DNA from 2 places in the Rothia sp. 27098_8_29 genome. Region 2 is predicted to be linked to the other one. Evidence: riboswitches for the same ligand, from Rfam matches in the RefSeq annotation. Region 2 holds a riboswitch; the other holds the start of a gene.
What was found. A riboswitch is a leader RNA that binds a small molecule or an ion and turns the genes downstream of it on or off. The one in region 2 is predicted to bind S-adenosylmethionine.
Positions count from the first base shown of each region.

Region 1: it holds a riboswitch for S-adenosylmethionine, as region 2 does, so the genes downstream of both, O3649_RS06155 (nuclease PIN) here and O3649_RS05845 (methylenetetrahydrofolate reductase) in region 2, are expected to answer to the same signal.

Region 1 covers NZ_JAPWAI010000003.1:50,268-66,353, reverse strand. Annotated here, with positions in the region: gene trpS (tryptophan--tRNA ligase) at 1-261, opposite strand, end outside; gene O3649_RS06205 (exodeoxyribonuclease III) at 349-1,224, opposite strand; gene O3649_RS06200 (GntR family transcriptional regulator) at 1,305-2,138, shown strand; gene O3649_RS06195 (bifunctional methylenetetrahydrofolate dehydrogenase/methenyltetrahydrofolate cyclohydrolase) at 2,262-3,140, opposite strand; gene glyA (serine hydroxymethyltransferase) at 3,346-4,620, opposite strand; gene O3649_RS06185 (TetR/AcrR family transcriptional regulator) at 4,910-5,491, opposite strand; gene purH (bifunctional phosphoribosylaminoimidazolecarboxamide formyltransferase/IMP cyclohydrolase) at 5,717-7,327, opposite strand; gene purN (phosphoribosylglycinamide formyltransferase) at 7,542-8,138, opposite strand; gene O3649_RS06170 (4-hydroxyphenylpyruvate dioxygenase) at 8,406-8,996, shown strand; gene O3649_RS06165 (DUF6350 family protein) at 9,009-11,504, opposite strand; gene O3649_RS06160 (plasmid stabilization protein) at 11,634-12,068, opposite strand; gene O3649_RS06155 (nuclease PIN) at 12,079-12,306, opposite strand; SAM riboswitch class IV at 12,342-12,476, opposite strand; gene O3649_RS06150 (hypothetical protein) at 12,533-12,763, opposite strand; gene O3649_RS06145 (SNF2-related protein) at 12,743-16,086, shown strand, end outside.
Region 2 covers NZ_JAPWAI010000002.1:198,363-214,448, reverse strand. Annotated here, with positions in the region: gene O3649_RS05865 (glycoside hydrolase family 2 TIM barrel-domain containing protein) at 1-2,655, shown strand, start outside; gene O3649_RS05860 (M13 family metallopeptidase) at 2,804-4,786, opposite strand; gene O3649_RS05855 (MFS transporter) at 5,036-6,478, opposite strand; gene metE (5-methyltetrahydropteroyltriglutamate--homocysteine S-methyltransferase) at 6,996-9,323, opposite strand; gene O3649_RS05845 (methylenetetrahydrofolate reductase) at 9,477-10,382, opposite strand; SAM riboswitch class I at 10,499-10,615, opposite strand; gene O3649_RS05840 (ABC transporter ATP-binding protein) at 10,963-12,765, shown strand; gene O3649_RS05835 (ABC transporter ATP-binding protein) at 12,770-14,512, shown strand; gene O3649_RS05830 (aldo/keto reductase) at 14,549-15,550, shown strand; gene O3649_RS05825 (sugar porter family MFS transporter) at 15,774-16,086, shown strand, end outside.

The sequences.
Region 1 (16,086 bases), on a different contig from region 2:
GATGTACTGCGCCGCGGTCAGGCGGGTACGCTCACGCAGCTCCTCGGGGTTCTGAGGAACGGTGATGGCGTGCATATCCGGGATAAAGAACAGACATTCGTTATTCGGGTCGTCCTGCAACGCCACCCAGTTGTTCACAGCACCAATGTAGTTACCCAGGTGCATCGAATCAGCCGACGGCTGTGCACCCGAGTAGATACGCGCCTTCTGCTGAGAGGCGTTAGGGATGAGGGACTTATCCTGCTTCTTTTCGTCTGCCATAGTTATTTCCTGTGCAGTTCTTCCTGTGCGGTGCTGCGGACGGTGCAGCACATCTTCAAAAAACTTATCTGTAGGTGGGTCCGCGTCTTACTCACCGATGCGGTAGTCAATCACGAGCGGCGCGTGATCGCTGAAACGCTCATCGTAGCTTGCCGCGCGGTCCACGACCGCTTCCACGGCGCTTTCGGCGAGCGCCGGGGTCGCCATGTGGTAGTCGATACGCCAGCCTGCGTCATTATCGAACGCCTTGCCGCGGTAAGACCACCAGGTGTAGGGGCCGGGCACCTGACCCGCCAGCTCACGAGCCACATCGCGGTAGCCGATATCGCCGAAGAAGCGGTCAAAGTAGGCGCGTTCCTCCGGCAGGAAGCCGGCATGCTTCTGGTTAGCCTTCCAGTTCTTAATGTCCAGCTCGGTGTGGCCCACGTTCAAATCGCCCACGATGAGTACGTGGTCCGAGTGCTTTGCCAGTTCAGGCATGCGCACCAGCATGCGCTCCAGGAAGCGGTACTTATCGTCCTGCTTCTGGGTGCCGACCTCACCGGAGTGAACATAGGCGCTGACCACGGTCAGAGTCTTGCCGTTGGGCAGAACGTAGTCCGCCTCAACCCAGCGGCCCGAATCGTCAAAGTACTCTTCGCCAATATTCGAACGGGTCGCTACCGGCTGGTTCTCCAGGAGTTCACCGGCCGAGTTCGGGGTGCGGCGGGTCGCCACCAGCACACCGGCGCGGCCCTTCGCGGCAGCCTCCGCGTGCAGAATATGCCACTGGGATTCGTCCAGCAGCTCACGCACGATAGCGTCGGGTGCGCGCACCTCCTGCAGGCAGAGAATGTCGATGTCACGGCTCGCCAACCACGCCGCCATATCCTTCTTGTAGGCGGCTCGGATACCGTTCACATTCACGCTTGCCACGCGAAGCAGACCGCTCGGGCGCGGTGCAGGGGTGTTAGAAAAATGCATAGTCTTAATTATGCCAGTTTGAGGGAAGAGAAATTTTCACTCGTGCGCGTTTTTTCTCTGGCTGAACGGTAAACTATTGGGTGATGAATTCACACTCCTCACAGACCACCGACCACGGTGCCCCCTCACATTCTGCGGGCACCACCGCATCCGAAAGTACCGCTCACAACGCTGAGAGCCGCTACGAGCTACCCCCGATTCCCGGCCCGAAGTACGAGCAGGTCATCCACTACATTGAGCAGCGCTACATTATTCCCGGCAAGCCCGGCGATAAGCTGCCCACCGAACGCATGATTCAGCAGAACTTTGGGGTGAGCCGCCAGACGGTTCGTAGCGCCCTGAAGGTTCTGATTGAACGCGGCCTGCTCTACAACGTGCAGGGCTCCGGCACCTACGTTGCCGAGCGTAGCGACGCCACCTACATTCCGCGCGTGGACACCTTCGTTGACGATATGCGCCGCCGCGGTTTTGAGGGCTCCACCCGCATGATTGCGACCCGCTGGGTGGACGCCACCGAAGAGATCTCCACCCACCTATCCGTGCCGGTGGGCGAGCAGGTGCTGTTCGTGCGCCGCCTGCGTCTTGCCGACCACGAAGTCATCGGCTTTGAGCGTTCCTACTTTGTCAAGGCCGCCGCAAGTAGCATCCTGGACGCCATGATGGCGGAGATGTCCGGTGCGATGAGCTCGCTAGACCAGCTTGCCGACACCCCCAACGCCATTAAGCACGCCCGCGTACGCACCAGCGCGGCGCTCTTCACCGACGCCGACGCCGAGGCGTTCAACCAGCAGGTGCCCGTGGGCGAGGCGGCGTTCAAGGTCTGCGCGACCGGCTACACCGAAGAAGGTAGTCCCGTAGAGTACGCAGAGACCCTGTACCTTGCCGATGCCTACTTCTACGAGATGATTCTCTAGCACCTGCCTTTTCGATTGTGATGACAGTGTGAAGGGCGGTGCCCCGGTAGATTGTTCTACCGGGGCACCGCCCTTTTTGAGTTATCAGCTCTGAAATATTTCAGCTCTAAAATGCTGCGGGCCTTACGCCGCCTGACGCTCCGCGGTCTCAACCACGTTCACCAGCAGCTCCGCGCGGGTCATCGGGCCCACACCGCCGGGGTTCGGGGAAACCCAGGATGCCTTCTGCGCAGCCTCCGGGGAGACATCGCCGAAGAGCTTCTTCTTGCCGGTTTCCGGGTCCTCAGCGCGGGAAACACCAACGTCCAGCAGGATTGCGCCGTCCTTGACCTGGTGAGCCTTCAGCACGTGAGGAACACCCACAGCGGCAACAATGACGTCAGCCTCGCGCAGCACCTCGTCCAGGTTCTCGGTACCGGTGTGCGCCAGGGTTGCGGTCGCGTTCACCTCGCGGCGGGTCAGCAGCAGACCCAGCGGGCGGCCCACGGTAATGCCGCGGCCGAGCACCACAACGTTCTTACCGTTCCAGTCGATGCCGTGGCGCTTCACCAGCTCAATGACACCGTTGGGGGTGCAGGGCAGCGGGGAATCCAGCGGCTCAGAAACGTTCAGCACGAGCTTGCCGAGGTTGGTCGGGTGCAGGCCGTCAGCGTCCTTCTCGGGGGCGATGCGCTCCAGCACGCGGTTGGTGTCCAGGTGCTTGGGCAGGGGCAGCTGCACAATGTAGCTGGTGCACGCCGGGTCGTTGTTCAGCTTGTCGATCTCTGCGTCGAGCTCTTCCTGAGTGATGTCACCGGGCAGGTCCACACGGATGGAGTTAATACCGATCTCTGCGCAGTCGCGGTGCTTTGCGCCCACGTACGAGCGGGATGCGGGGTCGTCACCGACCAGCACGGTACCCAGGCCGGGGGTAATACCCTTAGCCTTGAGCGCCTCGACGCGCTCCTTCAGCTCTTCCTTGATGGCTGCGGCGGTTGCGTTACCGTCTAGAATCTGGGGCATTGTTTTTCCTTCCATAGATTGCGGCGGGTTCGCCGAAACGGATGGTCTGTGTGTTGAGTTCTAGGGTGTGTGCCTAGGGGCGCCACTCCCCCGCTACCTCCCTCGACGGATGTAGCGGGCAGGGCGGCAAAAAGTAAGAGGGCGAAATAACCCCGCCCGCTCAGCACCCACAGGGAATGTTGAGCGAACGGGGTCATTCATGGGTCTACCAGTTCTCGCTGCCCTGGTAGAGGGGGTACTTGGCGCACAGTGCCTCAACGCGGGCACGCAGCGCAGCGATGTCCGGGTTCGGCAGCAACACGGAAGCGATAATATCGGCTACCTCGGTGAAGCCCTCAGCATCGAAGCCGCGGGTCGCCAGAGCGGGGGTACCGATACGCAGACCGGAGGTCACCATCGGCGGGCGCGGGTCGTTCGGCACGGCGTTACGGTTGACAGTAATACCGGCATCGTGCAGCAGGTCTTCTGCTTCCTTGCCGTTGAGGGCGTGGTTGCGCAGGTCAACAAGCACCAGGTGAACGTCGGTACCGCCGGAAGCGATCGACACGCCGGCGTCCTTCATGTCCTGCTGTAGCAGGCGGTTCGCCAGGATCTGTGCGCCCTCAACGGTGCGCTTCTGGCGGTCCTTGAACGCATCAGATGCGGCAACCTTGAACGCGGTAGCCTTCGCAGCGATCACGTGCATGAGCGGGCCGCCCTGCTGGCCGGGGAACACTGCGGAGTCAATCTTCTTCTTCAGCTCCTCGGTGCAGAGGATGAAGCCGGAGCGGGGGCCGCCCAGGGTCTTGTGCACGGTGGAGGAGACCACGTGTGCGTGCGGGACGGGGTTCGGGTGAAGACCCGCAGCCACCAGGCCCGCGAAGTGAGCCATGTCCACCCACAGGTACGCGCCGATTTCGTCAGCAATCGCGCGGAACGCTGCGAAGTCCAGCTGGCGGGGGTACGCGGACCAGCCGGCGATAATCAGCTTGGGGCGCTCGGCCAGGGCCAGCTCGCGCACCTGCTCCATGTCAACGTAGCCGTTCTCGTCCACGCTGTAGGCGACAACGTTGTACAGCTTGCCGGAGACGTTCAGCTTCATGCCGTGGGTCAGGTGGCCACCGTGTGCCAGGGACAGACCCATGATGGTGTCGCCGGGGTTCAGCAGCGCGTGCATAACGGCGTTGTTTGCCTGCGCACCGGAGTGGGGCTGAACGTTGGCGTGCTCAGCGCCGAAGAGTTCCTTCACGCGGGAAATAGCGAGGGACTCAACGATGTCAACGAATTCGCAGCCGCCGTAGTAGCGGCGGCCGGGGTAACCCTCAGCGTACTTGTTGGTCAGTACCGAGCCCTGGCTTTCGAGGACGGCACGGGGGACGAAGTTCTCGGATGCAATCATCTCGAGGGTGTTCTGCTGGCGCTTGCGCTCCAGCTCAATGGCTTCTGCAACCTCGGGGTCGAGGTCGGCGAGGGGCATCTCGAGGATCTTCTGCTCGGACATTACGCTCCTGGGAGTGTTTTTGCGTTATCTTCGGTCGCTCATCATCGGGGTTGCCGCGGCATGCGCCGGGCGATCTTCAGGAGGCGGCGGGCGCATCCAGTTGAAAACCCTGAATGAAAAAATATGAGCTACACCTCATAATACCGTAAAGCCCGCTTTCCTTCGAGAAGGAAAACGGGCTTTACAAAGCATCACGATGAAGTTTTTACGGCGTCGGCGCAACACCGGCGAGGGGCGCACAACACACCCCGGCAGGCTTATCGGCGGCCGTTAAGCGGGTCTACACACCCTACGCCTGACGCAGGATAGCGGAAGCATACTCCAGGTACGCCTCACGAGCGCTCTCCTTCTTACCGCCAGCCACCAGCTGGGTCTGCACCACGTAACCGGTCAGCACCGACAGCACCGCGGCACCGATAACGGTCAGCCACTCTTCAAGCTCCTCTTCGGTGAAGTCCAGCTCAGCTGCACCCCAGGCGCGGTAGCGTTCCAGGGACTGATCGCGCAGGTAGCTCAGCTGCTCAGACACCACGGTCGCCAGCTGCGGCATTGCCACGGCCTCGCCCCAGGTGACGAGCAGGTGACGGCGAATCTTGGGGGTGTCCAGCACCTTCAGGCACCCGAACACGTAGTCCCAGGGCTGTTCGGCGCGGATGCGGTCGAAGGGCGCCATGTCCATGCGGGCTGCCGCCAGGATGATCTCATCCTTAGAGGAGAAGTGGTTATAAATCGCTCCAGCAGACAGGCCGGTGGCCGCAATAATATCGCTCATCGAAGCCTTCTGATAACCGTGCTTGATGAAGCATTCGCGGGCGGTCTCTACAATCTGAGAACGCCTGTTCTTTTTGTATTCTTCGCTGACTTTAGGCACAACCTAATCCTAGCGAACTTTTAGCCAATCCGTGCGCATCCTGGTCGCCGTTGACGCGCCCTCATGCGCAAATCCGGCGCAAAATAGAGCAAAAATTCTATAAATATGAGTGCCCACAATACGGATGCACGGGCACCCGGTATAAAAGCAGGGCACCCCGGGTTTACCCCAGGATGCCCCGCTCACAGCAGGTAGCTCAGCGCGTACTGAGCCCGCTACACATGTTTAGTGGAAGAAGTGGCGGGTACCGGTCAGGTACATGGTCACGCCAGCAGCCTTAGCCGCCTCGATAACTTCCTCGTCGCGGATCGAACCGCCCGGGTGCACGACGGCACGCACGCCGGCGTCCAGCAGAACCTGCAGGCCGTCAGCGAAGGGGAAGAACGCGTCGGATGCGGCAACCGCACCGCGGGCACGCTCGTTACCTTCACCGCCGAGGGTGTTCGCGCGCTCCACCGAGAGCTTGCAGGAGTCCACGCGGTTCACCTGGCCCATGCCGATGCCCACTGCGGCACCGTTATCGGCAAGCAGAATAGCGTTGGACTTGGGCGAACGCAGTGCACGCCAGGCGAACTCGAGGTCGCGCAGGGTTGCCTCGTCAGCTGCCTCACCGGCGACCAGGGTCCAGTTCTTCGGGTCGTCACCCTCAGCCTGCAGGCGGTCAGCCTCCTGGAAGAGTGCGCCACCGGAAATGGGGCGGTACTCGATAGCCTCACGGGCGAAGTTCTCGGGCAGAACCAGCAGGCGCAGGTTCTTCTTCTCGCGCAGGATCTCCAGCGCCTCGGGCTCGAAGCCGGGAGCCACGACAACCTCGGTGAAGATGCCCTTGACGGTCTGAGCCATAGCGGCGGTCACCGGGCGGTTAGCGGCAATCACGCCACCGTATGCGGACAGCGGGTCGCATGCGTGCGCCTTCGCGTGAGCGTCCGCAATCGGGTCAGCCGCGCCGGAGGTTGCCACAGCAATACCGCAGGGGTTGTTGTGCTTGATAACGGCAACAGCCGGCTCGTCGAAGTCGTAAGCGGCACGCAGAGCGGCGTCAGCATCAACGTAATTGTTGTAGCTCATCGCCTTACCGTGCACCTGCTCCGCCTGAGCAATGCCGGGGGCAGCGGCGGGGTCAACGTACAGGGCGGCACGCTGGTGCGGGTTCTCGCCGTAACGCAGGGTCTCGCTGCGCTCAAAGCCCAGGCCAGCGTACGGGGGCCAGAAGTTAGCATCCTCATCCTGCAGGAACTGGGATGCGGTCCAGGTTGCCACAGCGGTGTCGTATGCGGCGGTGTGGGCGAAAGCGCCAGCGGCAAGGCGGCGGCGCTCGTTCAGGGAGAAGCCACCGTTCTTAGCGGCCTCAACGGTGCGCGCGTAGTCGGCAGGGTCTACAACAATAGCGACGGCATCGTGGTTCTTCGCGGCAGCGCGAACCATGGAGGGGCCACCAATATCGATCTTCTCGATGATGGCGTCCTGATCGGCGCCGGAGGCAACGGTCTCAACGAAGGGGTACAGGTTCACAACCACCAGGTCGAACGCCTCAACGTCCAGCTCTTCAAGGGTGTCGATGTGCTCCTGCTTGCGGCGGTCCGCCAGAATACCGGCGTGGATGCGCGGGTGCAGGGTCTTCACGCGGCCCTCGAGGCACTCGGGGAAACCGGTCACTTCGGTGACCTCGGTGACGGGTACGCCTGCTGCCGCGATGGTGGATGCGGTGGAGCCGGTGGAGACCAGCGCGACGCCAGCCTCGTGCAGGCCGCGGGCGAACTCCTCCAGACCGGTCTTGTCGTAGACGGAAATGAGGGCGCGGCGCAGGGGCACGCGATCGAGCTCAATGAGAGACACAAATACTCCGATGCTTTAGACGTGCACGCCGGTTCTCGGCGGCACAGCTGGTGGATGGACGTAGCCTGCCCGGATAGACAGGATATGTGTGGGGGTATTCCCCGCCGCTGTGCGTGACGCTAAGGTGAGCGCGTCAAATGGGCACAACGGAACGTGTATGGGCGGCGGGGTTTGAGCTCGGCTCATTCCGCCGCGAAAAATTTAGTGGGCGGAATTAGCTGTCAGATGCAGTGCCGCGGGATTCAGCGCCGTCAGATACAGCACCGTGGGATTCAGCGAGAGATGCGATGGTCTGCACGAGCAGGCGGCGCTCCTGCACCTTAATGCGTTCGTGCAGGGTCTCTTCGGTATCGTCGTCCAGAACGGGCACTGCCGCCTGGGCGAGGATGGGGCCGGTGTCAACGCCCGCATCCACAAAGTGGACGGTCAGGCCGGTAATCTTCACACCGTGCGCCAGGGCGTCACGCACGCCGTGCGCACCCGGGAAGGAGGGCAGCAGGGCGGGGTGGGTGTTGATGATGCGGCTACTGAAACGCTCGACCAGCTGCGCGTCAACAATGCGCATGAAGCCGGCGAACACAATGTAATCGGGGTCGTAGGAAGCGATCTTTTCTTCCAGCGCGCGGTCCCAGGAGGGGCGGTCGGCGTAGTCGCCGGGCTGAACCAGGAAGGTGGGTACACCCGCCGCCTGGGCACGTTCAATACCCAGACAGGGCTTGTCGGCGCCCACTGCCGCAATGTCGAGGGGAAGCTCGCCCGCTGCTACAGCGTCGAGGATGGACTGAAGATTCGTTCCGGAGCCGGATACCATAACCACAATTCGCACCCGACTAGCATAACCCATCTCACACCCTTATCCAAAGGGGTAAGAGGTTCACAACAGGCCCAAAGCCCAAAGGTAAGCACAAAGAAACCCCGGCGGGACAAATCCTCACCGGGGTTCACTGGAGTTCATGGGGGTTTATGGGGGTTTATGGGGGTTCACCGGGGTTTACTGGACGCAAACTCAACAGGTCGCGAACTCAATAGGCCGCATACTCAATAGGTCGCGGGCGCACGGGACGGTACCCTTATAGGTATGTCTACTCCCCCGCAGAACACTCCAAACAACGCACCGAACAACGCACCGCAGCAGCCCACCCCGAACAACGGTGCACCGCAGAACCAGCAGGTTCCGCCGCGAGCGCCGCAGCAGGCACCTCAGAACATGATGCCGCAGCCTCGAGGACCTCATGGCAAGAAGCCGAGCAAGCCCATCGACCCCATCGAACAGCAGAAAGCGAATATTCGCACCTCACTCATGCTGATTGTTGCCGCGCTGGTGATTTTTGCGGCGTCTTCCTTCGTACTCTCCACGATGCCGCTTTTCTTGGCGCTCTTCATCTTCGCGCTCGCCGGCATTACCCTGAGCATTATTGCGATCGTGCGCACCGCGGTCTACCGCGGCCCCTGGTTCTTCTACATTGCCGCGGGCGTCAGCATCATCTACGGCGCAATGACCCTGCTGGGCGGCGTCGGTCTTGCCCTCATGCCCGGCGCGCAGGAGTACCGCGAGTGCCGCGCCGCCGCGCTGACCCAGACCGACATGTACAGCTGCGACCAGAAGTTCCAGGGCACGATGGACAAGCTCACCGGCACGTCCAGCTCTAGCTCTTCTGCAGCTCGTTAGGGGTTCTGCGCGCTAGTTCTTCTTGCGGGCGTTAGAACCCTGCGCATTAGAGCCATGGGACTTCGAGGAGCTGACATCCAGCGGGGGCAGCTCCACGGTAGACGCCTCATCGGTCACCAGCGGCAGAATGCCGGTCTGGCTACGAACCTCAAAGATGCGGCTCATCGCCTGATCGGCAGAGAGGACATCCAGCTCACGATCCACAAAATCACGCTCTAGGTCGTTCTTCTGCTTCTTGCGTGCCTCCTTAGCCGCCTTCTTCGCCTCGCGCTTCTGCGCACGCTCAAGCGCGCGGTCCTGAGCGGAATCCTGCGGGGCGGGTTCAGCGTGGGAACCCTCAGTCGGCTCCGCACCTTGCGCTGCAGCGGGCTGCTCAAGACCAAAACCGAAGTACGCCATAATGCGGCTCGCGCGGCCCTTCGAACGCGGCGCTTGCTCTGCGGGCTCTTCAACAGCGTTCTCACGCTCAGCCGCTACAGGTTCGGCAGCCTCGTAGACAGGCTCCTGGATCAGCTCGCGAGTCTCCTCCTCGGAGGGGTCGTGAGCGTACACGGCGGGGTCATAGGTGCCGTGTTCGTCAGCAGTGTACTCGTTGGAGGCAGGCTCAACAGATGCTTCAATGCTCTCGTAATCCTCAGCATGTGCAGAGTCAGCGTGAGCAGAGTGCAGGTAATCGACCTGCTGAACGGCCTCAATCGGCTCGTACTCCTCAGCGGGGCTCTCCTCAGCAGTAGCCTCTTCGGAGGCGGGCTCTTCAGCAGCCTCTCCACGCTCTTCAACGATGTCTGCGAAAGCGTCCGCCGCCGCACGCTGCGCCAGTTGCTCAGTCGCTTCCACGGGGACGGCAACCACAGGCTCCTGCGGATGCACCGGAACATGACCGGTCGCTACCTCAGATACAACAGACTGCTCAGATGCTACAGACAGCTCGGCCTCAACAACGTTCTCGGAAGCCTCCGCGCGTGCCGTCTCTTCCGCCTCGCGCTCAGCTGCTTCACGCTCTGTAGCCTCACGAGCGGCGACTTCCTCAGCCTCACGCTCTGCAGCTTCACGCTCAGCGGCTTCACGTGCGGCCGCTTCCTCAGCCTCACGCTCCATACGCTCCGCACGCTCCTGCGCACGCTGCTCACGACGCTCCGCAAAATGCTCACGGCCCTGTGCAAAACGCTCACGAGTCGAGGCAGTAAAACTCATCAGACGCTCACCCAGGTTCGGGCGCTCATCCGCAAAACGAGGCAGCTCACGGCTGCTATCCGGCACCAGGGCGCGGCTCAGCAACATACCGAACGTCACGCCGGCGCCCACCGTCAACGCGGTATGCGCCGCAAAAGTCAGCGGCTCAGCACCAACCTCCGTAAAACGACCAATACCCAGAGAGCCGTACGAAATCCAGCCCAGCCACAGGGCACCAAACGACGTCATAATACCGGTCATCATGCCCAGCACCACCGCAGAAATCAGCGCAGACAGCGGGCGGAACGGAACCTTCAGGGCAACCCACTCATCCAGGTGATCCTCACCCTCACGCAAGAACCACCAGCCAGCAATCGCACCGGCACCCAGCGGCACCAGCAGACCCACCAGACCGAACGTGCCCATTGACTCGGGCACAGCACCCAGAATCGGAAGCATCGGCAAAGTACCAACATCACTACTGGTCAAACCAACCGAGGTACCCGCACCAAAGGAGAAACCGGCACCGGTCGACCACGCAATCGCATAAATCACCAGGTTCGGCAAGAAACCCAGCTGCAACAGAGTCACCGCAGTATCACCCACAGCGCCCGCATGCAGCTCCTGGTAGGTGGCAACAATCTGCGACCAGCCCGCCAAAATACCGATACCCAAAAGCACCGCACCCAGACCAACCAGCGCCACAAAAGCAACCACCGCAGCACGCACCACAGCCCAGGCATACGAACCCGCCCAACGCGAATACTGACTCATCTGCGAAATCTGCTCCGCAGTATCAACACCCACCATGCGCGAGAGCGAACGCGCCTCACGGTAGCCACCCCACATCAGACCAGCCACCACAATACCCAAAGGCACCAGGGCAGCATTCAACGCCTGAAGAGGCTGCGGATGCGGGCTCGCCCAACCGTACATCGCCGAACTAATCAGCGCATAAGTCACCGAACCGGACAGCACCGGAATCAAAAACTCACCCTCATACGAGGCGCGCGCCAGGCGACGACCCGAACGGTAACAGAGCAGCAGAGGCAGAATACTCAAGCCCAGCGGCACCAGCGTCATCGTGCCGGCAGAAGCACCAAAAGCAGCCGCAAGATCCAAAGGAACACCGTGAATCAGAAGCCACAGGTGCGCCGACATGGCGGCCACAGAGGAGAACTCCATGTCGCCAAAACCCTTGGTCGCCCACACGGCAGACATCGCCGCAAACACAGCAAGCGCAGAGAACAGGGCAGTAACAATTAGCTCAACAACACCCTGAAGCCACAGAGGCATGGGCATGGAATAACGCGAGATAGGTGAGGTGCTTTTCATCGTCCTTCAATCATGCCACGAATTAACGACGAAACCCGCCTCCGATTAACACTCGAAAGCGGGTTCTCACAACTATTCACACAGGTATTCATCCAGACGCGCACGCGAGGACGTGTATCAGGCGAAGTTTTACTGCTCAGTCCACGGGTTGGAAGCCTGAACACCCCAGGCGCGGTACACCTGCGCCTTAGAAGAAATCAGCTCCAAATCATAGGCGCTCGCGCTCGCCGCCATCAGACCCTCCAGGGCGGCGGTAGGCAGCGGACCGGCATCATCACGACCCACGGCATGCACGCCGCGCGGCGCCTGACGGCCCGCCCACTCGAGGCTCACGCGCGCATCCACATTAATAACGTGGTCGCCAAAGCGCTCAAGAAGTTCGGTAATCCAGCGATCAGTTTCCGGGTAGGGGTACAGGCCCTTCAGCTCGCCAATGCTCAGCACAGAAATGTACATGTGCCGGAACGAGCGGCGGCGCAGAAAAGCGACCACGGCGGGGTCTGGATCCGCCTTACGGATCTCCGCAAGAACGTCGGAGTCCAGGAGCATACCGGAGAAATTCATACCCCTAATGCTACGCTACGCGCAGACCGGCGTACTCAATAGCGGGGATGCCCTCGGGGTTGGGCAGAAGAAGGAAGTTCAGGAACTCGTCGCGCTTAGAAGAAATGCGGGAGTAGTCGTCAATGCTGACTGCGGTGTATCCGCCTCGCGCGGGGACAGCTGCGGCACGCAGGCTTTCCTGGTAGGAGCGGGAGGGGTTCAGAGAGATTGCTGCTTTGGTTGCAGAGCCGTTGTACATGTGACAACCTGCGCCGTGAGTGGCGCGATCCTTTCGCGTTGCTCTTGTCTGTACCAATTACCACCGGTTATTCCGGTGGTGAATACAAACCGCTTCGTCATCCGAGCCACCCGTGAACATGGGGTTGGCGTTCGACCATAGTCGGAGCTTATCAGTCGAAACTCTTGAAGCTGGGTTTAGCTTACAGCATTTTCTCAAGTTAAGTAAAGCTTTTTGTGAAAGAGATTTAGATTATTAGCATTTTGGCTTGTGAAAACGTTTTAAATGGCGTGAATTTTTGATACTGCGCGGAATATCTTATGTGAATACCGGTGTTTTTATGCGTTAAAAACTCCCCCACCACAAATACGAAATACACCCCAAACCACCGCTCAATAGTCGCCTCGGCAACCAGCCCGACAGTCAATCCAACAGTCAGCCCGGCAGCCGCCAGCAAATGACCGGCAACAAGGCGCATACCCGCACAATACGCGATAATGAGCTGGTGAGCGCCAACAACCCCTTCCCCGAAATTCCCGTCACCGTACCGCAGATCATTCGCCAGGCCGGGCACCGCACCTACCAGCGCGGCCTCGCCTACCAGCGCAACCGCGAAGTCATCCGATACAGCTACGACGAAGACGAGCGAACCCTCACCGGGCTCGTCAACGGAAGCACCATCATCCCCTACGAAGTGACCATTCGCTTCTTCCCCGCCGTCAGCGGCTCCGCAACCTTCACCGCCCGCTGCACCTGCCCCGTGCTCACCGACTGCAAGCACGCCGTAGCGCTCATGCTCACCGCGCTCGACCGCGCCTCCGTAGCGAAAAAGGCACTCAGTGAACACCCCGGACCGATCGGCGTACCCGGTGCCGCGGCAAAGGACGCGGCAGAGGCAAAGGGACCCGCAGATTCAAAGAGCGCGGACGTTGCGGAGGCGAAGAAATCCGCCGACCCGCTCGCGGCGCTGCGCGCCTCCGGTGCGCTCACCACCGCGGCGAAACTGCCCGCGCCCGATGCAGCGACTGCCGAGCCCGCAAACCCCCAGGGAAGCTTTGCACTCAACGAGCTAGGCGCCTCCCCGAGCCTGCAGGCAGAGGCATCCGCAACCAAAATCTCGGCATGGCGGCGCGACCTCTCCTCCATTCTTTCCGCACGTCAGGACCTTGCGGGCATCGATTCGATGCGCGTGAGCGGCGCCCTGGATTTCTCGCTGAGCGTCTCCGGTTCCTACGCGCGCGGCCGCAATATGCCCGGCGCAACCCCCAGCATTAACCTGCTCGCCCGCCCGCTCATGGCGTCCAAAACCGGGCGCTGGATCAAGGGCGGACTCAGCTGGGAAACCTTCGCCTCCAGCGTGGGCGGGCCCGTCGGGCGGCACGAAATCTACCCCGAACACGAACGATTCTTCGCCGAGCTCTACTCGATTGCCCGCCCCTGGCAGAACATGTACTCCTCGCACCGCGACTGGATCTCAATCAGCGCTTCTGCCTCCACTCTGCTCTGGGATGTACTAGCCCGCGCGGAGGATATTGGCCTGCCCCTGCTCGTCAACGGTCGCGAAGTGAACTACGCCGTGCTGAGCCCCGCACAGGTGCGCCTGCACGCCGCCGCCAGCGAAGAGAAACACGCGGAAGGCGCCGGACTGCAGCTTCAAGCCGCGCTCAGCTGGGAAGGACGCGAAGGCGAACTACTGCGCCAGCTCTGGCTACCCGCCGCGCACTGCCACCCCATCGGCACCCCGCGCACCGGCTTCTTTGCCCTGGGAGGGCTCGCCCAGCAGGAGTACGAACAGGCGGCAAAGGCGGTGCACTGGAAGACCGCGCGCCCCGGCGCGCTGGATGAAGTGGGCCGCGAATCTTTCGTGCAAAAGGACGCGCAGGAGGCGCCGGCTGAGGAAGCTGAGAATAGCGCACCGACGATTGCCCCGGCTCAGAATAACCCGGCGCAGGGTGAACGGGTGCGCTACTCCCCCGCCGTGCCCGAACTGCCCGAGGGCGTGGAGCTGGCGCTCATTCCCCTGGTCGAGCCGCTCGATGCCGCCTCCGAATCGCTCATTAGCGCCGGAACCGTGCACGTTCCCGCCGCGGAACGCGCCACGTTCCAGAAGGAGTATCTGCCCGCGCTCAGCCGTTCCATTCCCTCGCTGACCCCCGATCCGGCGCTAGCGCTGCCGCGCGTGAAGCCGCCGCATCTGGTGCTTGAAATCAGCTTTGACGAGCAGGTACGCCACGACGCACAGCTGAGCTGGCGTTGGGAGTACCCGCTGAACCCCTTCGCGGAGGACAGTGCAGAGGAGGCGAGCACACAGAATCCTGCGGCGGGCTCCGACGTGTACTCCCTGCCGGTTTTCGGTTACCCCGGTGAAGAGGGCGGCGAGATTCGTGATGAGCGTTTTGAGGCGCGCGTACTGCGTTCGGTGCGCGCCATTCTTGCCGCTCACCCGGCGCTTTCCGGGCTGGAGGAGCGCCGCATCGAAGGCTGGGAAACCCGCGAGCTGCTCAGCGCGATTCTGCCGAAGCTTCGCCGTGTTTCCGCTGTTCAGGTGCGTTTTAACGGCACCCCACCGGAGTTCGTGGAGGCAACCGACGCGCTGATTGAAATCACCGTGAGCGAGGGCAATTCTCGTGACTGGTTCGGCCTGGGCATTGCGGTAAAGGTCAATAATTGGACCGTGCCGTTCGCACAGATTTTTGAGGCGCTCGACCGCGGGGCGGACCGTATTCTGCTCGGTAACGGCACCTATTTCTCGCTGCGTCGACCCGAGTTTAAGACCCTGCGCACCCTCATTGCGGAGGCTCGCGAACTCGACGATGCGGGCGGTGAGCTGCGCATTAACCGTCACCAGGCGGGGCTGTTCTCTGAGCTGGAGTCGCTGGCGGCGAGCGTGCATACGACCGCGCGGTGGGATGCTCAGGTGCGTTCGCTGTTGGAGCTGGTTGAGGGCCTGGAGGATGCCGAGGAAAGCCCCGAAATGGGCGCCGAAGAGAACCCCGAAAAGGGCGCTGAAAAGGCCTCTGACAAGGGCGCTCAGGGTTTTCCCGCACCCCAGAAGGCATCCCGCCGGGTTATCGCTCAGCGCCCGGTACCCACCGGTCTGCAGGCGACCCTACGCCCCTACCAGGTGGAGGGTTTCCAGTGGCTGTCCTTCCTGTACGAGCAGCGTCTGGGCGGTATTCTCGCCGACGATATGGGCCTGGGTAAGACCGTGCAGGCTCTCGCCCTGCTCGCCCACGCGATTGAGGAGCACAGCACCGCGGCTCCCGGCGAGCCGTTCGCGCCCTTCCTCGTGGTTGCCCCGACCTCCGTCATCGCCAACTGGGCGGCGGAGGCGGAACGCTTCCTGCCCGAGGCTAAGGTCGTGACCATCACCGAAACCACCGCCGGTAAGACCCCGCTGGCTGAGCGCATCGCCGGGGCTCACCTGGTGCTGACCAGCTACACGCTGCTACGCATGGACGAGGAGGCCTACACCGGCTACGCCCGCACGCTGGGGTGCACCGTTGACGATTCCACGGGCGAGCAGTCCGCCCCCGAAGGCTGGGGTGCGCTCCTGCTGGACGAGGCGCAATTCGTCAAAAATACCGGCACCCGCGCCTGGTCCATCGCCCGTGCAATGCCCGCCCGCACCAAAATCGCGATGACCGGCACGCCCATTGAGAACAACCTCATGGAACTATGGGCGCTACTGGCGATTGTGGCGGACGGCCTGTTCCCCTCCGCCCGTGCGTTCCGTGACCTGTACGCTCGCCCGGCGGAATCCGGCGAGGACCCGGCGCACGCCGCGGCGACGGCTGCTCG
Region 2 (16,086 bases):
CGCATCACGCTCGCCTTCGAAGGCTTCGCAACCGCAATTTACGTGTGGGTCGACGGCATCTTCGTTGGTTACGCAGAAGACGGTTACACCACCACCTCCTTCGACATCACCGATATCGTCAGCAAGGGCGCAGAAGGCAACCACACCCTGACCGTCGCATGCTACGAATACTCGAGCGCTTCATGGCTGGAAGGCCAGGACTCGTGGCGTTTCCACGGCCTCTTCCGCGCTGTGAACCTGGTAGCCCGCCCCGCAGTCAGCATCGCCTCCCTCACCGTTGAAGCAGACTACGATGCACCCACCGGCGAAGCACACCTGGACGCTCTCGTCACCCTCAATGGTGAAGAAATCAAGGCGTACACCCTGCAGGCCAGCGTCCTTGACGGCACCCAGGTCATCTGGTCTGGTACCGTCGCCGCCGAAGACGCATCCGTGCGCATCTCCTCCGATGCTCTCGAGGGCATTTCCCCCTGGTCGGCTGAATCGCCCTCTCTCTACACGCTGACGGTGGACCTGCTCCACGACGGCAAGACGGTAGAATCCACCAGCCAGCGCGTCGGATTCCGTCGCTTCCGCATCGAGAACGGAATCATGACCCTCAACGGTCACCGAGTCCTCTTCAAGGGTGTCAACCGCCACGAGTTCCACCCGCGTACCGGCCGCGTCCTGACCGTTGAAGACATGACTTCAGAGATTCTCTTCTGCAAGCAGCACAACATCAACGCTATCCGCACCAGCCACTACCCCAACGATTCACGCTTCTACGCCCTGGCCGACGAATACGGTATCTACCTGGTCGACGAAGCAAACCTGGAAACTCACGGCTCCTGGTGCACCCCCGGTGACATCCCCACCCCCGAGACCACGATCCCCGGCTCCCGCATGGAATGGGAAGGCGCCTGCGTTGACCGCGTAGAATCCATGATGCGCCGCGACTACAACCACCCCTCCGTAGTGATCTGGTCGCTCGGTAACGAAGCATACGGCGGCGAAGTATTCCGCTCCATGTACCGCCGAGTCCACGAACTGGACCCCAACCGCCCCGTACACTACGAAGGCATCACCTGGCACCGCGAATTTGATGACGTCACTGACATCGAATCCGGTATGTACACCCACACCGATGTCGTCGAAAAGTACCTGTCGAACGACCCCCAGAAGCCCTTCATCATGTGCGAATACATGCACGCAATGGGCAACTCGGTCGGCGCTATCGACGAATACGTCGCACTGGAACGCTACCCCCACTACCAGGGCGGTTTCATCTGGGACATGATCGACCAGGCACTCTGGCACCCCGGTGAGAACGAAGGCGCCCCCGAATACCTCGCCTACGGTGGCGCATTCGGCGAACGCCCCTGCGACTACGAATTCTCCGGTGACGGTATCCTCTTCGCAGACCGCAAGGTAAGCCCCAAGGCTGCTGAGGTGAAGGCAGTGTACTCCAACCTGCGCATCACCCCCGACCAGAAGGGCGTGACGGTCGTCAACGACAACCTTTTCACCTCCACCGCAGACTACACCTTCAAGGTTAGCCTGCTGGTCAACGGCGTTCCTCAGTGGCAGGAAGACTACTTCTTCGACGTAGCCCCGGAATCCACCCACGAGCTGGCAATTCCCTGGCCCCTGGAAAAATACGCTGCCGACAACGCAGAAGTAACCCTGGACGTCAGCCTCGTGCTCACTGAAGACGCCGCATGGGCTCCTGCAGGACACGAAATTGCCTTCGGTCAGTACGTCATCCCCGCATCGCAGGCTGAAGCAAAGACCACTGAAGACGCAGCAGATGCGACGGTGACCGTCGGCCGCTGGAACGTCGGTCTGCGCAACAACCAGGCTGAAGTTATTCTGTCCCGCACTCAGGGCGGCATCGTCTCCTGGGTACACAACGGCACCGAGCATGTTATTCGCCCCCCGAAGCTCACCACCTTCAGGCCCCTGACCGACAACGACCGCGGCGCCGGACACGGTTTCGAACGCGCCCAGTGGACCGTTGCAGGCCGCTACGCCCGTTGCGCTAACGTTGCTGTCGAGCAGCCCAGCGATGACAGCGTGGCAGTGACCTACACCTACGAGCTGGCAACCCCCGCTCACACCGCTGTTACGGTCCGCTACGAAGCACAGAGCACCGGCAACGTGCGAGTAACCATCGACTACCCCGGCGAGAAGGACGCACCGTCCCTGCCCGCATTCGGTCTGGAATGGGCACTGCCCGGCGAGTTCTCGCACCTGCGTTACTACGGTCTCGGCCCCGGCGACTCCTACCCCGACCGTTGCAGCGGCGTCCGCCTGGGCGTGTGGGAAAGCACCCCCGAGCAGGACTACGCACCGTACCTGGTACCTCAGGAAAGTGGCAACCACATGGGTGTCCGTTGGGCTGAAGTGACGAACGACAGCAACCACGGCTTCCGTGTCCGCCAGCTGCAGACTGCCGGTGACGGCCTGCACGTATCGCTCCTGCCCTACTCCTCCTACCAGATTGAGGAAGCTTCCTACCAGTGGGAGCTGCCCGAGAACAACCGCACCTACCTGCGTATCCTGGCAGGTCAGCTCGGCGTTGGTGGAGACGACTCGTGGGGCTCGCCGGTACACAGCCAGTACCACATCGATGCAACCGAGCCGCTGCACATGGACATTGCGCTAGAAATTATCTAACGCAACGCTCAGCACAGTAGCAGTAGATGCCTACCTTCGTGTAGCGTCCGCAGTTCTCTAGAAAAGAGGTGCCCGCCTCGTGGTTTTTAAGCCACGAGGCGGACGCCTTTCTTATATGCGCAATAAAGCATATACCCTTATCGGGATGCTACCAGATGCGCACGCGCTCCTCCGGAGCCAGGTACAGTGCATCGCCCTCAGAGACACCAAACGCCTCATAGAACTCGTCAATATTGCGCACCACACCGTTCACACGGAACTCATCCGGCGAATGCGGATCCACCGAAATCATCACCTCAGCATGCTGCGGGCGGGACTTCGTGCACCAGCCGCGAGCATTCGAGAAGAAGAAACGCTGAATACCGGTCATACCGTCAATCACCGGTGCGTCATCCAGCGACTCAATGCCCTGCTTCTTCAAAGCCAGACGGTACGCCTTCAACGCAATCGACATGCCAGCCAGGTCGCCAATGTTCTCGCCCAGAGTCAGCTCACCGTTCACGTGGAACTTCGGGTCCAGACCCACCGGAACGTACGCGTTGTACTGCTCCACCAGCGCGGAGGTACGCTCCTTGAACTTCGCGTAATCCTCCTCAGTCCACCAGCTCTCCAGCTTGCCGTCACCGTCATAGCGGGAACCCTGATCGTCAAAACCGTGACCAATCTCGTGGCCAATAATCATGCCGATATTGCCGTAGTTCGCCGCATCATCAGCATCCGGGTTGAAGTACGGCGGCTGCAGAATCGCTGCCGGGAACACAATCTCATTCGCCGGCGGCATGTAGTACGCGTTCACGGTCTGCGGAGTCATCAGCCACTCCGACTTATCCACCGGCTGACCCTTACGGGCAATCAGCCAGTCAGCATCAAACGCACCGGTACGGCGCAGATTCTCGAACAGGTCACCGGGCACGAGCTCCAGGGCGGAGAAGTCACGCCACTTATCGGGGTAACCAATCTTGGTGACGAACTTCGACAGCTTCTCCAGCGCCTTCTGGCGGGTTGCCTCGGTCATCCAGTCCAGCGACTCGATAGACTCGCGGTACGCCTCCAGGAGGTTACCGACCAGAACCAGCATCTTCTCCTTGTGCGAGGGCGGGAAGTGCACAGCCACGTACTCCTGGCCAATCTCCTCACCCAGAGCCTTCTCGACAGCGCCCACGCCGCGCTTCCAGCGCTCACGAATCTGCTGGGTGCCGGAAAGGGTCTTGCCGTAGAAGTTGAAGCTCTCCTGAACCAGCTCGTCGTACATGAACGGCGCACGTGAACGCAGAACAGTCCACACAGCCCACAGCTTCCAGCTCATCAGCGGGATGGAGGTGAACAGCTTCGCCGCACCCTCAAAGAAGGACGGCTGAGCCACAATAACCTGACCCAGGGTCTCCGGGTCAGCCCCCAGAGCCAGCAGCCACTGCGAGAATGGGAAGCCGGGGAACTTCTCGTCCAGGTCGGTCGCCTGGTACGGGTTGTAGGTCGCCTCAGCGTCGCGGTTCTCCACGACGTTCCAGTGCAGACGAGCCAGCTCAGACTCGTGAGTGAACACCAGCTGAGCCGCCTGCTCCGGGGTGAGACCGAAGCCCTCCGCCAGACCGGTCAGCTGGAACATGCGGGCAATATGCTCAACATACGCCGCACATGCAGCCTCGTGCTTCTCTTCACGGTAGTAGGATTCATCCGGCAGGCCCAGACCCGACTGGTACAGGAAGAACGTGTAATTCTTCGGGTCCTTCGGGTCGTTGCTGGTGTACCAGGCGAACAGCTGAGGCAGGCCCGCACGAGACAGCAACGCCAGGGTCACAGCCAGGTGGGAGGGGGTTGCCGAGTTCAGAATCGGGGCGATTTCCTTCAGCAGCGGCTCCAGGCCGTCCGCCTCAATCTTCTCAACATCCATGAAGGAACTGTAGAGTGCGCCAATACGGGACTCCGGCTGCTCCTTCGCGATCTTCTCCACCAGCTCACGCACGTGCTTCTCTGCGTTATCGCGGAGGGTGTACAGGCCGCCGTCCTTGGGGCGGTCCGCCGGGATTTCGTGAGTGGCAAGCCACTTACCGTTGACGTGGCGGAAGAAATCGTCGCCCGGCTTGACGGTTTCATCCACCCATTCTTTAGTGATTCCAGAGTTAGTAGTCATGGTTCCATTCTATGTTCTTACGCCCCCAAGCCACAGGATGACCGGCACGGCACCAGATGCTGACTCGCCGGTGCAGGCGCTTCTCAGGGGCATTTTGCCGCTCCTCAGCGGGCTTACACGGACGGCAGAGAAGGTGGTAGCCCCTCCAGGATGCAGAAAACCCGCCCGCACGGTCACACAACCGTACAAGCGGGTTCGCATCTACCCCCGAACAGTTAAGCAGTTCAGGAAAGAAGAATCACTATTCGCTTAAGCCTGAGCCGCCAGCTTCTCTGCGCGCTCAGCCATCAGACGCTTCTCAGCACCATTAACCAGCCAGAGGAACAGAACCGCCAGACCCGAGCACACAATCATGAAGACGAACGCGGTGCTCCAACCCCAGTGGTCAACAATAATGCCGATACCGGCAGACGCCAGGGTCGCACCCAGCGCGTAACCGAACAGGCCGGTGAAGCCCGCAGCGGTACCCGCAACGTGCGAGGGAGACAGGTCAATAGCCTGCAGACCAATCAGCATAACCGGGCCGTAAATCAGGCCACCAATCAGAGCCAACGCAACGTACGCAATCCACAGCGGCGCATCCGAAGAAGGCAGCCAGTACAGCAGAATCGCGCCAACGGTCGCAATCAGGAACAGGATACCCGCGGGGGAGCGGCGACCCTTGAACATGCGGTCAGAAACGTAACCGCACAGGACGGTGCCACCAATACCGGCAAGCTCCAGAATCGAGAAGCCCGCAATACCACCCTCAAGGGAAGCGTGGCGCACATCGTGCAGGTACTTCGGCGCCCACACCAGCACGCCGTAACGAAGGGTGTACACGAACACGTTCGCCAGAGCCAGGTACACCATGGTCGAGTTGGTCAGCACGTGCTTACGGATGGTGGTCCAAGTGGATTCTGCACGATCCTCAGCGGTGGACTCAACCTTGTGCGGGTCGTTGCGGTACACGTCAACGGTGGGCAGACCCTCAGCCTCGGGGTTATCACGGATCAGCAGCCACGCCACGAACGCCAGAACGAAGCTGATAACAGCCGGGAACCAGAAGGCAACTTCCCAGGTCTTGCCGAACATGGAGAAGCCCCACGCAACCAGCAGACCGGACAGCGCACCACCAACGTTGTGAGCGGTGTTCCACCAGGAAACCTTCGTGCCGCGCTCGCTGGTGGAGAACCAGTTCACGAGCACACGACCCGAGGGAGGCCAACCCATACCCTGGAAGATGCCGTTGAAGACCATGATGGTCGCCATGATGGAGGCGATAGCAGCAGCGTAGCCCGTCGCGCCCGCGCCTTCACCCATGTAACCGGTCAGCGCCAGCAGGATGTTTGCAACACCCGAGAGCACCAGACCGATGGGCAGGAACAAACGCGCGTTCGAGCGGTCAGAAATCATTGCGGTGAAGAACTTGCTGAAGCCGTAAGCGAGCAGCAGTGCGGTGGACAGCGCACCAATTGCTGCGTTGCTGAAGCCAAGTTCCTTGGTCAGAATCGGGGTGACCAGCGGGACGTTGTTACGAATCAGGTAGAAGGTCGCGTAACCGATAAAGATACCCATGAAGACCTGTAGGCGCATGCGCGGGTACTTCGCATTAACTTCTGCTTCGCTGAGCTGGGGCTTGGGTGCCGGAATAGCGAGCCAGCGGGGTGTAGAACCCTTCTTCTTCTTCTTTGATGAAGTGGTAGTAGTCATGCTGGAATTCTAAAAACGGCGGCTTATAAAAATGCTAATCCGCTGGAAATGTTTTCAGTAGAATGTTCACTATGGTGAACGGATATTCGGAGCGATTATTCTATTAATACTGTTTTTAACCTGGAATTACGGGGAAGTGCTAAATCTGTGTGATGTATATCTGTCTACTGGGCAACAGTGCCACAAGTGCTGCGGTGAATATAAATACTTTCCTTGTTGAGTAAGTATGTGTTTTGGTCAGACCACACTTAAATTTAGAGTAATTTATACCCTAAGTTCAAAAAGAAAACCACTTGGACGCCACTAAATCGGCGCCCAAAAACAGCACAGAAAAGCCCGCCCGCACGGTGCAGAAGAAAAACCGTACGGGCGGGCCTGTTATCTATCCCCAAAAGCTCGGCATACAGTCGGTACGCATACCGGCACGAAGCCGAACAGCCGCCACCTGCCGCAGGTTACCGCGAGCAAACCATCATCCGGTTAACCCGCAGCAGGTAGCGGAACCAATAGGCGCCTCCTAGAGGGATGCGCGAATCGCCTTGGTGGCATCTACCAGGTGACGCAGAGACTGCTTGGTCTCCTCGTAATCACGAGTCTTCAGACCGCAGTCCGGGTTCACCCACAGGTCAGCAATGGTGCCGTAACCAATCGCAGCCTTCAGCAGGGACTCAATCTCATCCTGCGAAGGAACACGCGGGGAGTGGATGTCCCACACGCCCGGGCCCAGACCGGAAACGAAGCTCTCCGGAATGTCAGCCAGCAGCTCCATGTGCGAACGAGCCGCCTCGATGCTGGTCACGTCAGCGTTCAGAGCGTTAATCGAGTCGATAATCTCGTTGAACTCCGAGTAGCACAGGTGGGTGTGAATCTGGGTAGAGTCCTTCACGCCGCTGGTTGCCAGGCGGAAGGAGTTCACCGACCAGTCCAGGTACTGCGGCTGCTCGTCGCGGCGCAGGGGCAGCAGCTCACGCAGAGCCGGCTCGTCCACCTGAATGATGCGGATGCCCGCCTCCTCCAGGTCGGCAATCTCGTCGGCAAGAGCCAGAGCCACCTGGTTAGCGGTCTCACGGCGCGGCTGGTCGTCACGCACGAAGGACCACGCCAGAATCGTCACCGGGCCGGTGAGCATGCCCTTGACGGGCTTGTCGCTCAGCGACTGTGCGTGGGAGCTCCACGGAACGGTGAACGCCTCACCGCGCAGACCCTCACCGTGACGCTTCACGTCACCGAACAGGATCGAGGGGCGGGTGCAACGCGAACCGTAGGACTGAACCCAGCCGTGGCGGGTGGTTGCGAAACCGTCGAAGTTCTCAGCGAAGTACTGAACCATGTCGTTACGCTCAGCCTCACCGTGAACCAGCACGTCCAGACCCAGCTCCTCCTGCAGTGCGATAACCGAGGCGATCTCGTCACGCAGGAAGCCGTTCAGCTCCTCAGCGGAAATCTTGCCCGCACGAGCCTCCGCACGATGGCGGCGAATCTCAGCGGTCTGCGGGAAGGAGCCAATGGTGGTGGTCGGCAGCTTCGGCAGGTTCAGGTCAGCCTGAGCCGCGCGGCGAACGTCAATGGTCGGGCGGTCGAAGTCCTCGGGAGTCACAGCTGCGGCGCGGGCACGGATCTCGTCGTTGTGCTTGCGCGGGTCAGCGGCGAAGCGAGCCAGCGCCTCGTCAGCAGCCTTCAGCTCCGGCTCAACTGCCGCCTCACCCTCAGCCAGGCCACGAGCCAGCAGAGCAATCTCAGCGACCTTCTGATCGGCGAATGCCAGGCCGTCCACGGGAACCTCGGCGGGGTCTTCCAGAGCCAGGTCGTGCGGCACATGCTGCAGGGAAGTAGAGGAAGCCACAGACACGGCACCCTCGGATGCGCCGGGCAGCGCCTCCAGAGTCTTCAGTGCGGCACGAACATCAGCACGCCACACGTTACGGCCGTTCACAACACCGGCAACCAGGTGCACACCAGCGGCAGAAACGGACTCAAGCTCAGCCTTCGAGTACACGCCGTGCACCAGGTCAAGGTGCAGAGCCTCAATGCCGGTACCCAGCAGTGCCGGCAGGTTCTCACGCAGAGAACCGTAGGGGCTGGTCACCAGAATCTGCGGGCGCTTCTCGCCGGCAGCGAGGGCACGGTAGGTGCGCTCAGCCAGCTGCGCAACCTTCGCGTTGTCGGCACGGTCCACGGTCAGGCCCGGCTCGTCCAGCTGAACCCACTCAACACCGCGCTCAGCCAGCTGCTCCAGCACCTGAGCGTAAGCGGCAACGAACTCATCCAGACGGTCGATGGGTGCGAAGTCCTCAGCGGAACCCTGCTCAGCCTTAGCGCCCAGCAGCAGGGTCAGCGGGCCAACAATCTGCGGGCGAACCTTCACGCCAGCCTGCTTTGCCACCTCAAGCTGCTCGTCAATAGCCTCAAGGTTCAGCTTAATCTCGGTGCCGGCACCAATCTCGGGCACCAGGTAGTGGTAGTTGGTGTCGAACCACTTAGTCATCTCCAGCGGAGGCAGAGTCTCGGTACCGCGCGCCAGTGCGAAGTAGCCGGGCAGATCCAGCAGACCGCGTGCATCCTTAGCCTCAGCCAGACGCTCGGGAACCAGGGTGAACAGGCGAACCACGTCAAGCACCTGGTCGTAGTAGGAGAAGGTCGCCGGAATCGAGTAGTTATCAGCCTTCAGACCCGCAGCGGTCACGCGCTCGAAGTAGGTGCGCTGCACGTCAGCGGCGGTGTCCTGCAGCTCCTGCAGGGTTGCCTTACCCTTCCAGAAAGCCTCCTGAGCCTTCTTCAGCTCGCGGAAGCGGCCCACGCGGGGGTAGCCAACAATGGTTGCGGCGGGGAATGCGGTGTTCGACATAATATTTTTTCCTTTACTGGGGATAGATGTGGGAGTCGGTTCCGGCGTTTTACCACCCGACTGTGGGTGATGAAACGGAGGACTCAACAACTCCCGGAATATTTGTGGGGGAGACAATGGGAACGCATCCGACAAGGAGCGTTACGGGTTGGGTTAGGCGTATTCCAGTTCGCTCAGCGGCTGAGAGAAACGGTTGCTGTATCGGGGTAGGTCCAGCTGATCCAGAACGTCCAGCACCGCCGCATGCTCGTTGAAGGTGAAGAAGTGCAGGCCCGGTGCGCCCGCATCCATCACAGCGCGGCACTGGTTCAGCGCGTAATCCACGCCGATGCGGTGCAACTCTGTGTTGCTGGTCGCCGTCTCTAGGGCGTAGGCGAGGTCCGTCGGGACTTCCATGCCCGCCATCTGGCAAAGATTCTGCAGGCGCTTCAGCGAGGTTACCGGCATGATGCCCGGAATAATCGGAATATCTACGCCTGCCAGGTGCGCCGAATCGACCAGGGCGCTGTAGCGCTCATCCTCAAAGAACACCTGAGTGATCGCGAAATCCGCGCCGGCACGCTGCTTCGACAGCAGAATCTCAATATCCTGCAGCAGGGATGCGGACTCGGGGTGCTTCTGCGGGTACGCCGCCACACCGATGGACACCTTACCCGCCGCCAGGTGGGCGAAATCTTCGCGTTCCACGCGGCGAATCAGCTCGACCAGGTAGCGGGCGAAGGGAAGCTCAGAAACCTGACCTTCCTGCACGTCACCGCGCAGCGCCAGGAAACCGCGCACGCCCAGACCCAGAATCAGGCGGACCGCACGCTCCAGCTCGTGCACCGAGTGGCCTGCACAAATCAGGTGTGCCAGGGGGGTGAGGGAGGTTTCGTGCACCAGGTAGTCGAGCAGCGCCAGCGTCTTCTGACGGCGCTTCGCGTCACCGGAATAGGTGACCGAAACGTAGTCGGGGTTGGTACCCTCAAGCTCCGCAATGGTGCGAATCAGCGACTCACAGCTTGCGTGTGAGCGCGGAGGGAACAGCTCAAAAGAAAGAGCCGGGTGAACTGTCGTCATGACCATCCTTCGTGTTCACCCGATAGATACACACCGTAAGGGTGCGCGAATTCTTCTGCAGGATGCGCGCCACCGGTTGCGGGTGCGCATCATCAAGGGGTGCCGAAGGGTATTCTTCTCTATCGGTTCTGGCGGGAGCACCTTGTCCGCACCCTGCACCGTGACGGTGGGGGATACTGGCGAGGTTGCTGCGACGTCGACGAGCCAGATCTCTCGGTCGCTCTTGATAGATAACGCCTTCACTTTACCCACCGCCTCCGAGGGCGTGCAAGGGGTGCGGCGGTTGATGTCCTAATATTTCTGGACATGACATTGGGGCGAAATATGAACTTAATATGACCGACTATGACGAAGGGCGGCTGGGGGCGTTGTGGGTAGGGCTGTCGGCTGACCCCTGGATGCCCGGAACTATCGCAGATACGTCTGCTTAATATTCTTGGACACGCACGAATATATGTGTTTTGAATTTCATTGAGGGGTAGGGTAGCTAGTGAGGCACGGGTAGTGTTTCAATGTCCGCTCATCGAGGAGTTTCAGGGCTCAAAGATGAGTTCAATATGACTTTGTGAGCGTGGTGAGAATGAAAAAGCTATTTTCTTCTATACTCTGGTCCTTCCGCCTAGCCTGGAAAACCTGTCCCACAACCCTGGTGAGCGTCGCCCTATCGCTAGCCGTCATTGCCTGCATTCCCTTGAGTCAGTCCCTGCTGATTGGTAATACAGTATCAGCCTTGAGCGGTTCAAATGGTGGCGCGGCCTGGATTTATATCGTTGCTCTTGCCCTTGTTGTCGGAATTAATATCATTGCTAAACGCTGGGTCATAAGTAACATGCTCATCCTCAAATCAAAGGTGAACTATCGGGTTCACTGCATGTTAAATAACAGGTTATCTACATTTCCGTTATCTGATATAGGTAGCACAAAATCACAGGAAGATATACGTGCTGCTAGAGAGGCAATATCGAAACAGGAATTGCAGGTTCACACCATGTCAGTTATGACACTGGTGAGTGCCTTCGCAATGGTGTTACTTCTCTGTCTTAATATCGCGAACGTCAGCATTGTGGCAGCAATTTTTGCGGCACTGTGTTCACTACCCCTATCTATTGCAATGGTAATCCTCGCTAAACGTGATTACGCTATATACACCCTAATGTACGAGGACTATCGGGTAGAGAACTACTATCTAGACAATCTGATGGCTCAGAGTCGAGCCCAAGAACTTCACCTCATGAGAGCCTCCCGATTTTTCTCGCAACGCGTAGCGTCCTGGCGACGCCGGGCGGCCGGTAGGGAATTGAGCCTTGAAAGTGTTAGAGGAATCATCTCCATAGTTGCAGGGCTACTCTGCTCTGTCTTACTTTTTGCGTCCCTGTACTTCCTTGTGGATTCAGGCGCCAATATATCGTATGTGGCCGGATCGCTGATTGGAATCATTGCCTGTGTTGATGCGACCCAAGAGGTGGGATATTCATTTGGTCAGATTATTAATGGAGCATTATCTGTTCAGCAATTCCGAAGGGTATGCGACTCTGATACTTACGACCATGTTTCTGAGATAAAAACTTCTAACCCTAACCATGAAAATATTTCAAAAATTATATGCAAAGATGTATCCGTTCAGTATGAGGGCTCGTCGTCTTTTGCGCTTAAAGATATTAATCTTGAGCTGATGAATAATCAAATGATTGCAGTAGTTGGTGCCTCGGGCGCGGGAAAAACAACGCTAATAAATGCAATTCTTGGAATTACACCAATTGCCCAGGGGAGCATAACGTATAAGGGTGCTTCTTCTGAGAGTAAATACAACATGTTGGCAAATGTGGGTTTGGTGAGTCAAGACTACGGCCGTTATGAACTGACTGTGCGTGAAAATCTTCTTCTGGGTTTGTCGCAGGAGGCGGTTGAGCGTCTTGGTGATGCTGATTTGTGGTCGGCTTTGTCGGTGGCTTGTGCTGATGATTTTGTGCGTGGTCTTGAGGGTGGTTTGGATGCTCAGTTGGGTGAGTCGTTTGGTGGTGTTGGTCTTTCGGGTGGTCAGTGGCAGCGTTTGGCGTTGGCGCGTGTGGTTCTTCGGGATGCGCCGGTGTGGGTGTTGGATGAGCCGACTAGTGCTGTGGATGCTGAGACTGAGGAGGAGATTTTTGCTCGGTTGAAGGTGGCTGCTGTTGGGCGTTTGGTGGTGTTGGTGTCTCATCGTGCGTGGACGTTGCGTGGTGTTGATTCTGTGGTGGTGTTGGATGGTGGGTGTGTGGTGGAGCAAGGAACCTACCGGGAGCTACTGAAGGCAGAGGGAAAGTTTATGGAAATTTTCAAAAATCAGATCTCTGAAGATTCTGCAGGGCGCAAAACTTCCGCTGAAAGGGACTATAAAGATGCGTAAGATTATGGCTAATACTGTTTGGTCCGTGGTTTATGCTTTCAGAAATCACCCCGTATGGACCGTTTCCTATCTAGCGTCTGTTGTGTGCCTATCACTATTCCCTGCTCTGCAGATGGAGGCTGTCACTAGACTTGTTGAGCATTTGGGCCAGAGCCAGGATGAAGTGCTCCCGCTAGCGCTGGGGGTTAGTTTTGTGCTGGCAGGATACATTGCCCTGGGACAAGCATCAGACTCTCTGCGTATGATTCTAAATTCTCGAATGTCAAGTACGGGTATTCAGAACGTATCTTCTCGTCTGGCGACTTGTTCCTCTCAGGAAATCGCGAGTGGTGATTATGCTCGCTCATCAAGGGCAGCTCATGAAGCTGTGACAGGGGGGAGTCTAGGATCTCAAGTTTCCACTATGGGTGCTCTGATATTCATCATTTTTTCGACGGGAGCCCTTAGTTATTCCGTAGGAAAGATCAATGTATATGCTTCACTCTGCATGCTTGCAGGCATGATTCCTGTTGCCTTGATGTCACATCTCTATTCGAGTAAAAATGCTGAGGCAATGGAAAAAATATATTCATATAGCTACAACGCATGGCATAGCACTAACCAGATTGCACAAATAACTACTGCTCGTGAGCTTGCAATTCTTAATGCTCGTTCATTCTTTGCGCGTCGCGCTAATCAAGAACGGAAAAAATCCGGTGAGGAGGAAATTGGCCTAGCTCGTTACATCCTCAGAATATATACAATTGTTGGTTTTATAAGCGCTGCATTGCTAGCTTTAGCCCTTATTTTTCTAGCGGCCTCGGTGCCGGCTCCCGGTGCTCTTGCTGGAGCTGTTATAGGTATTACCTCGGCTATAGTCTCGCTTGGCTCGATGGGAAGCGACCTTAGCTCGATGGCAGCGGGGTCAAACGCAATTGATATATATCGAAAGTTTATTTCTAGCGCACAGCCCAAGCAGAAAAATTCGGTTGCCGATACCTACCTCGAGATTTCCAGCGTTTCCATTAGGAATCTTGCTATCCAGTATCCAAAAGCTGATTCTTTAGCTCTTAAAAACATCAATCTCACTTTTGGTCCCGGGCAGATGATTGGTATTGTCGGGCCCAGCGGATCGGGAAAGACAACCCTAGTAAATGCACTCATGGGTATGCTTAAGCCCTCCAAAGGAGACATCCTAATCGGAGATAAGTCGGTACAGGACATATCACCTGATGATTTATTGGCAAATGTGGGTTTGGTGAGTCAAGACTACGGCCGTTATGAACTGACTGTGCGTGAAAATCTTCTTCTGGGTTTGTCGCAGGAGGCGGTTGAGCGTCTTGGTGATGCTGATTTGTGGTCGGCTTTGTCGGTGGCTTGTGCTGATGATTTTGTGCGTGGTCTTGAGGGTGGTTTGGATGCTCAGTTGGGTGAGTCGTTTGGTGGTGTTGGTCTTTCGGGTGGTCAGTGGCAGCGTTTGGCGTTGGCGCGTGTGGTTCTTCGGGATGCGCCGGTGTGGGTGTTGGATGAGCCGACTAGTGCTGTGGATGCTGAGACTGAGGAGGAGATTTTTGCTCGGTTGAAGGTGGCTGCTGTTGGGCGTTTGGTGGTGTTGGTGTCTCATCGTGCGTGGACGTTGCGTGGTGTTGATTCTGTGGTGGTGTTGGATGGTGGGTGTGTGGTGGAGCAAGGAACCTACCGCGACCTAACGACCGACCCCACATCACGCTTCAGGAAGCTCTTCGCCTCCCAACTGGAGGGAAAATAACCTCGTAACATACCCGCACAACGTAGAGTTAAAAACATGGAACGTATTGAATCTCCCGTCTACCGCAGGCTCGGCAACTCCGGCCTCGTCGTACCCAGCGTCGGCATCGGCTGCAACAACCTCGGCCGCCCCGGCACCCCCACCCGCACCCAAGAAGGCACCAACGAAGTCATCGCCGCCGCAGTCGACGCCGGCATCAGCTTCTTCGACATCGCCGACCTCTACGGCGCCGAACCCGGCCTCTCAGAAACCATGTTCGGCACCGCCCTCACCCAGCTCGGCCTCGATCGCGACGAACTGACCATCGTCACCAAATTCGGTCTGCCCGTCGGCGACCTCAACGGCAACGACCGCAACGCCCGCGGATCCCGCCGCTACATCATGCGCGCCGTCGAAGGGTCCCTCCGCCGCCTCGGCACCGACTACATTGACCTGTACTTCTACCACAGCCCCGACCCCAACACCCCCATCGAAGAAACCCTCAGCGCCCTCGACCAGCTCGTACGCGACGGTAAGGTCCGCTACCTGGGCCACTCCAACTTCTCCGGCTGGCAGCTCGCCCACGCCGAACACTGCGCCCGTGAACTCGGCACCGAACGGTTCATCGTCGCTGAAAACCACTACAACCTGCTCGACCGCCGCGCAGAACTCGAAATCCTGCCCGCCGCACGGCACTTCGGCATGGGTGTGCTGCCGTACTTCCCGCTCGCTAACGGCCTGCTGACCGGCAAGTACCGCCGCGACAACATTCCCGCCGGTTCGCGCCTGTCCCACTCCAAGAAGAACGTGCTCGACGCCGCCAACTGGGACCAGCTCGAAGCCTTCCACACCTTCTGCACCGAGCGCGGCATTACCGAGGTGCAGGCGGCGTTCTCCTGGCTCGCACAGCAGTCGCCGGTCACCTCCGTCATTGCCGGTGCGACCAGCGCCGAGCAGGTGCGCGCCAACGCACAGGCGGCGTGCCTGCGCTTCGACGCTGAGGACCTCGCCGCCCTGGACGCCATCTTCCCGGCACCCGAGAAGATCGCGCTGTTCTAAACTCCGGCTCCCTCTCAAAGGGACACTCAGGCGGTCGCACGTGTCGGCCGTAATATACGCTGAAAAATGTCCGTGGTGAGAAATAAATATCACCCGCCGCACGTTTTCGCTAGGATTAGGTGAGGTGTGTCTAACCTGACGCACCTCACCTAGCCCACTGACAGTGCTGAAGAACCACCAATGTCGGTGTAATCTCACCTAACCCCTCGGCATAAAGGACACCATGAGCGCACAGAGCACCGCCTCCACCCTGCCCCCTCTGGGCACCGGGAAGCACAGTCGATACCTCGGCATCATTGCACTCATCGCCACCTTCGGCGGTCTGCTCTTCGGCTACGACACCGGAGTGATCAACGGCGCGCTCGAACCCATGAGCCGCGAACTCGGCATGGACTCCACCGCCCAAGGCTGGGTCACCGGATCGCTCGCCTTCGCCGCCGCTATCGGCGCACTCGGATGCGGCCGCATCTCTGACCGGTTCGGCCGCCGAACCACCATCATTGGGCTCTCTACCATCTTCTTCATTGGTGCCCTGG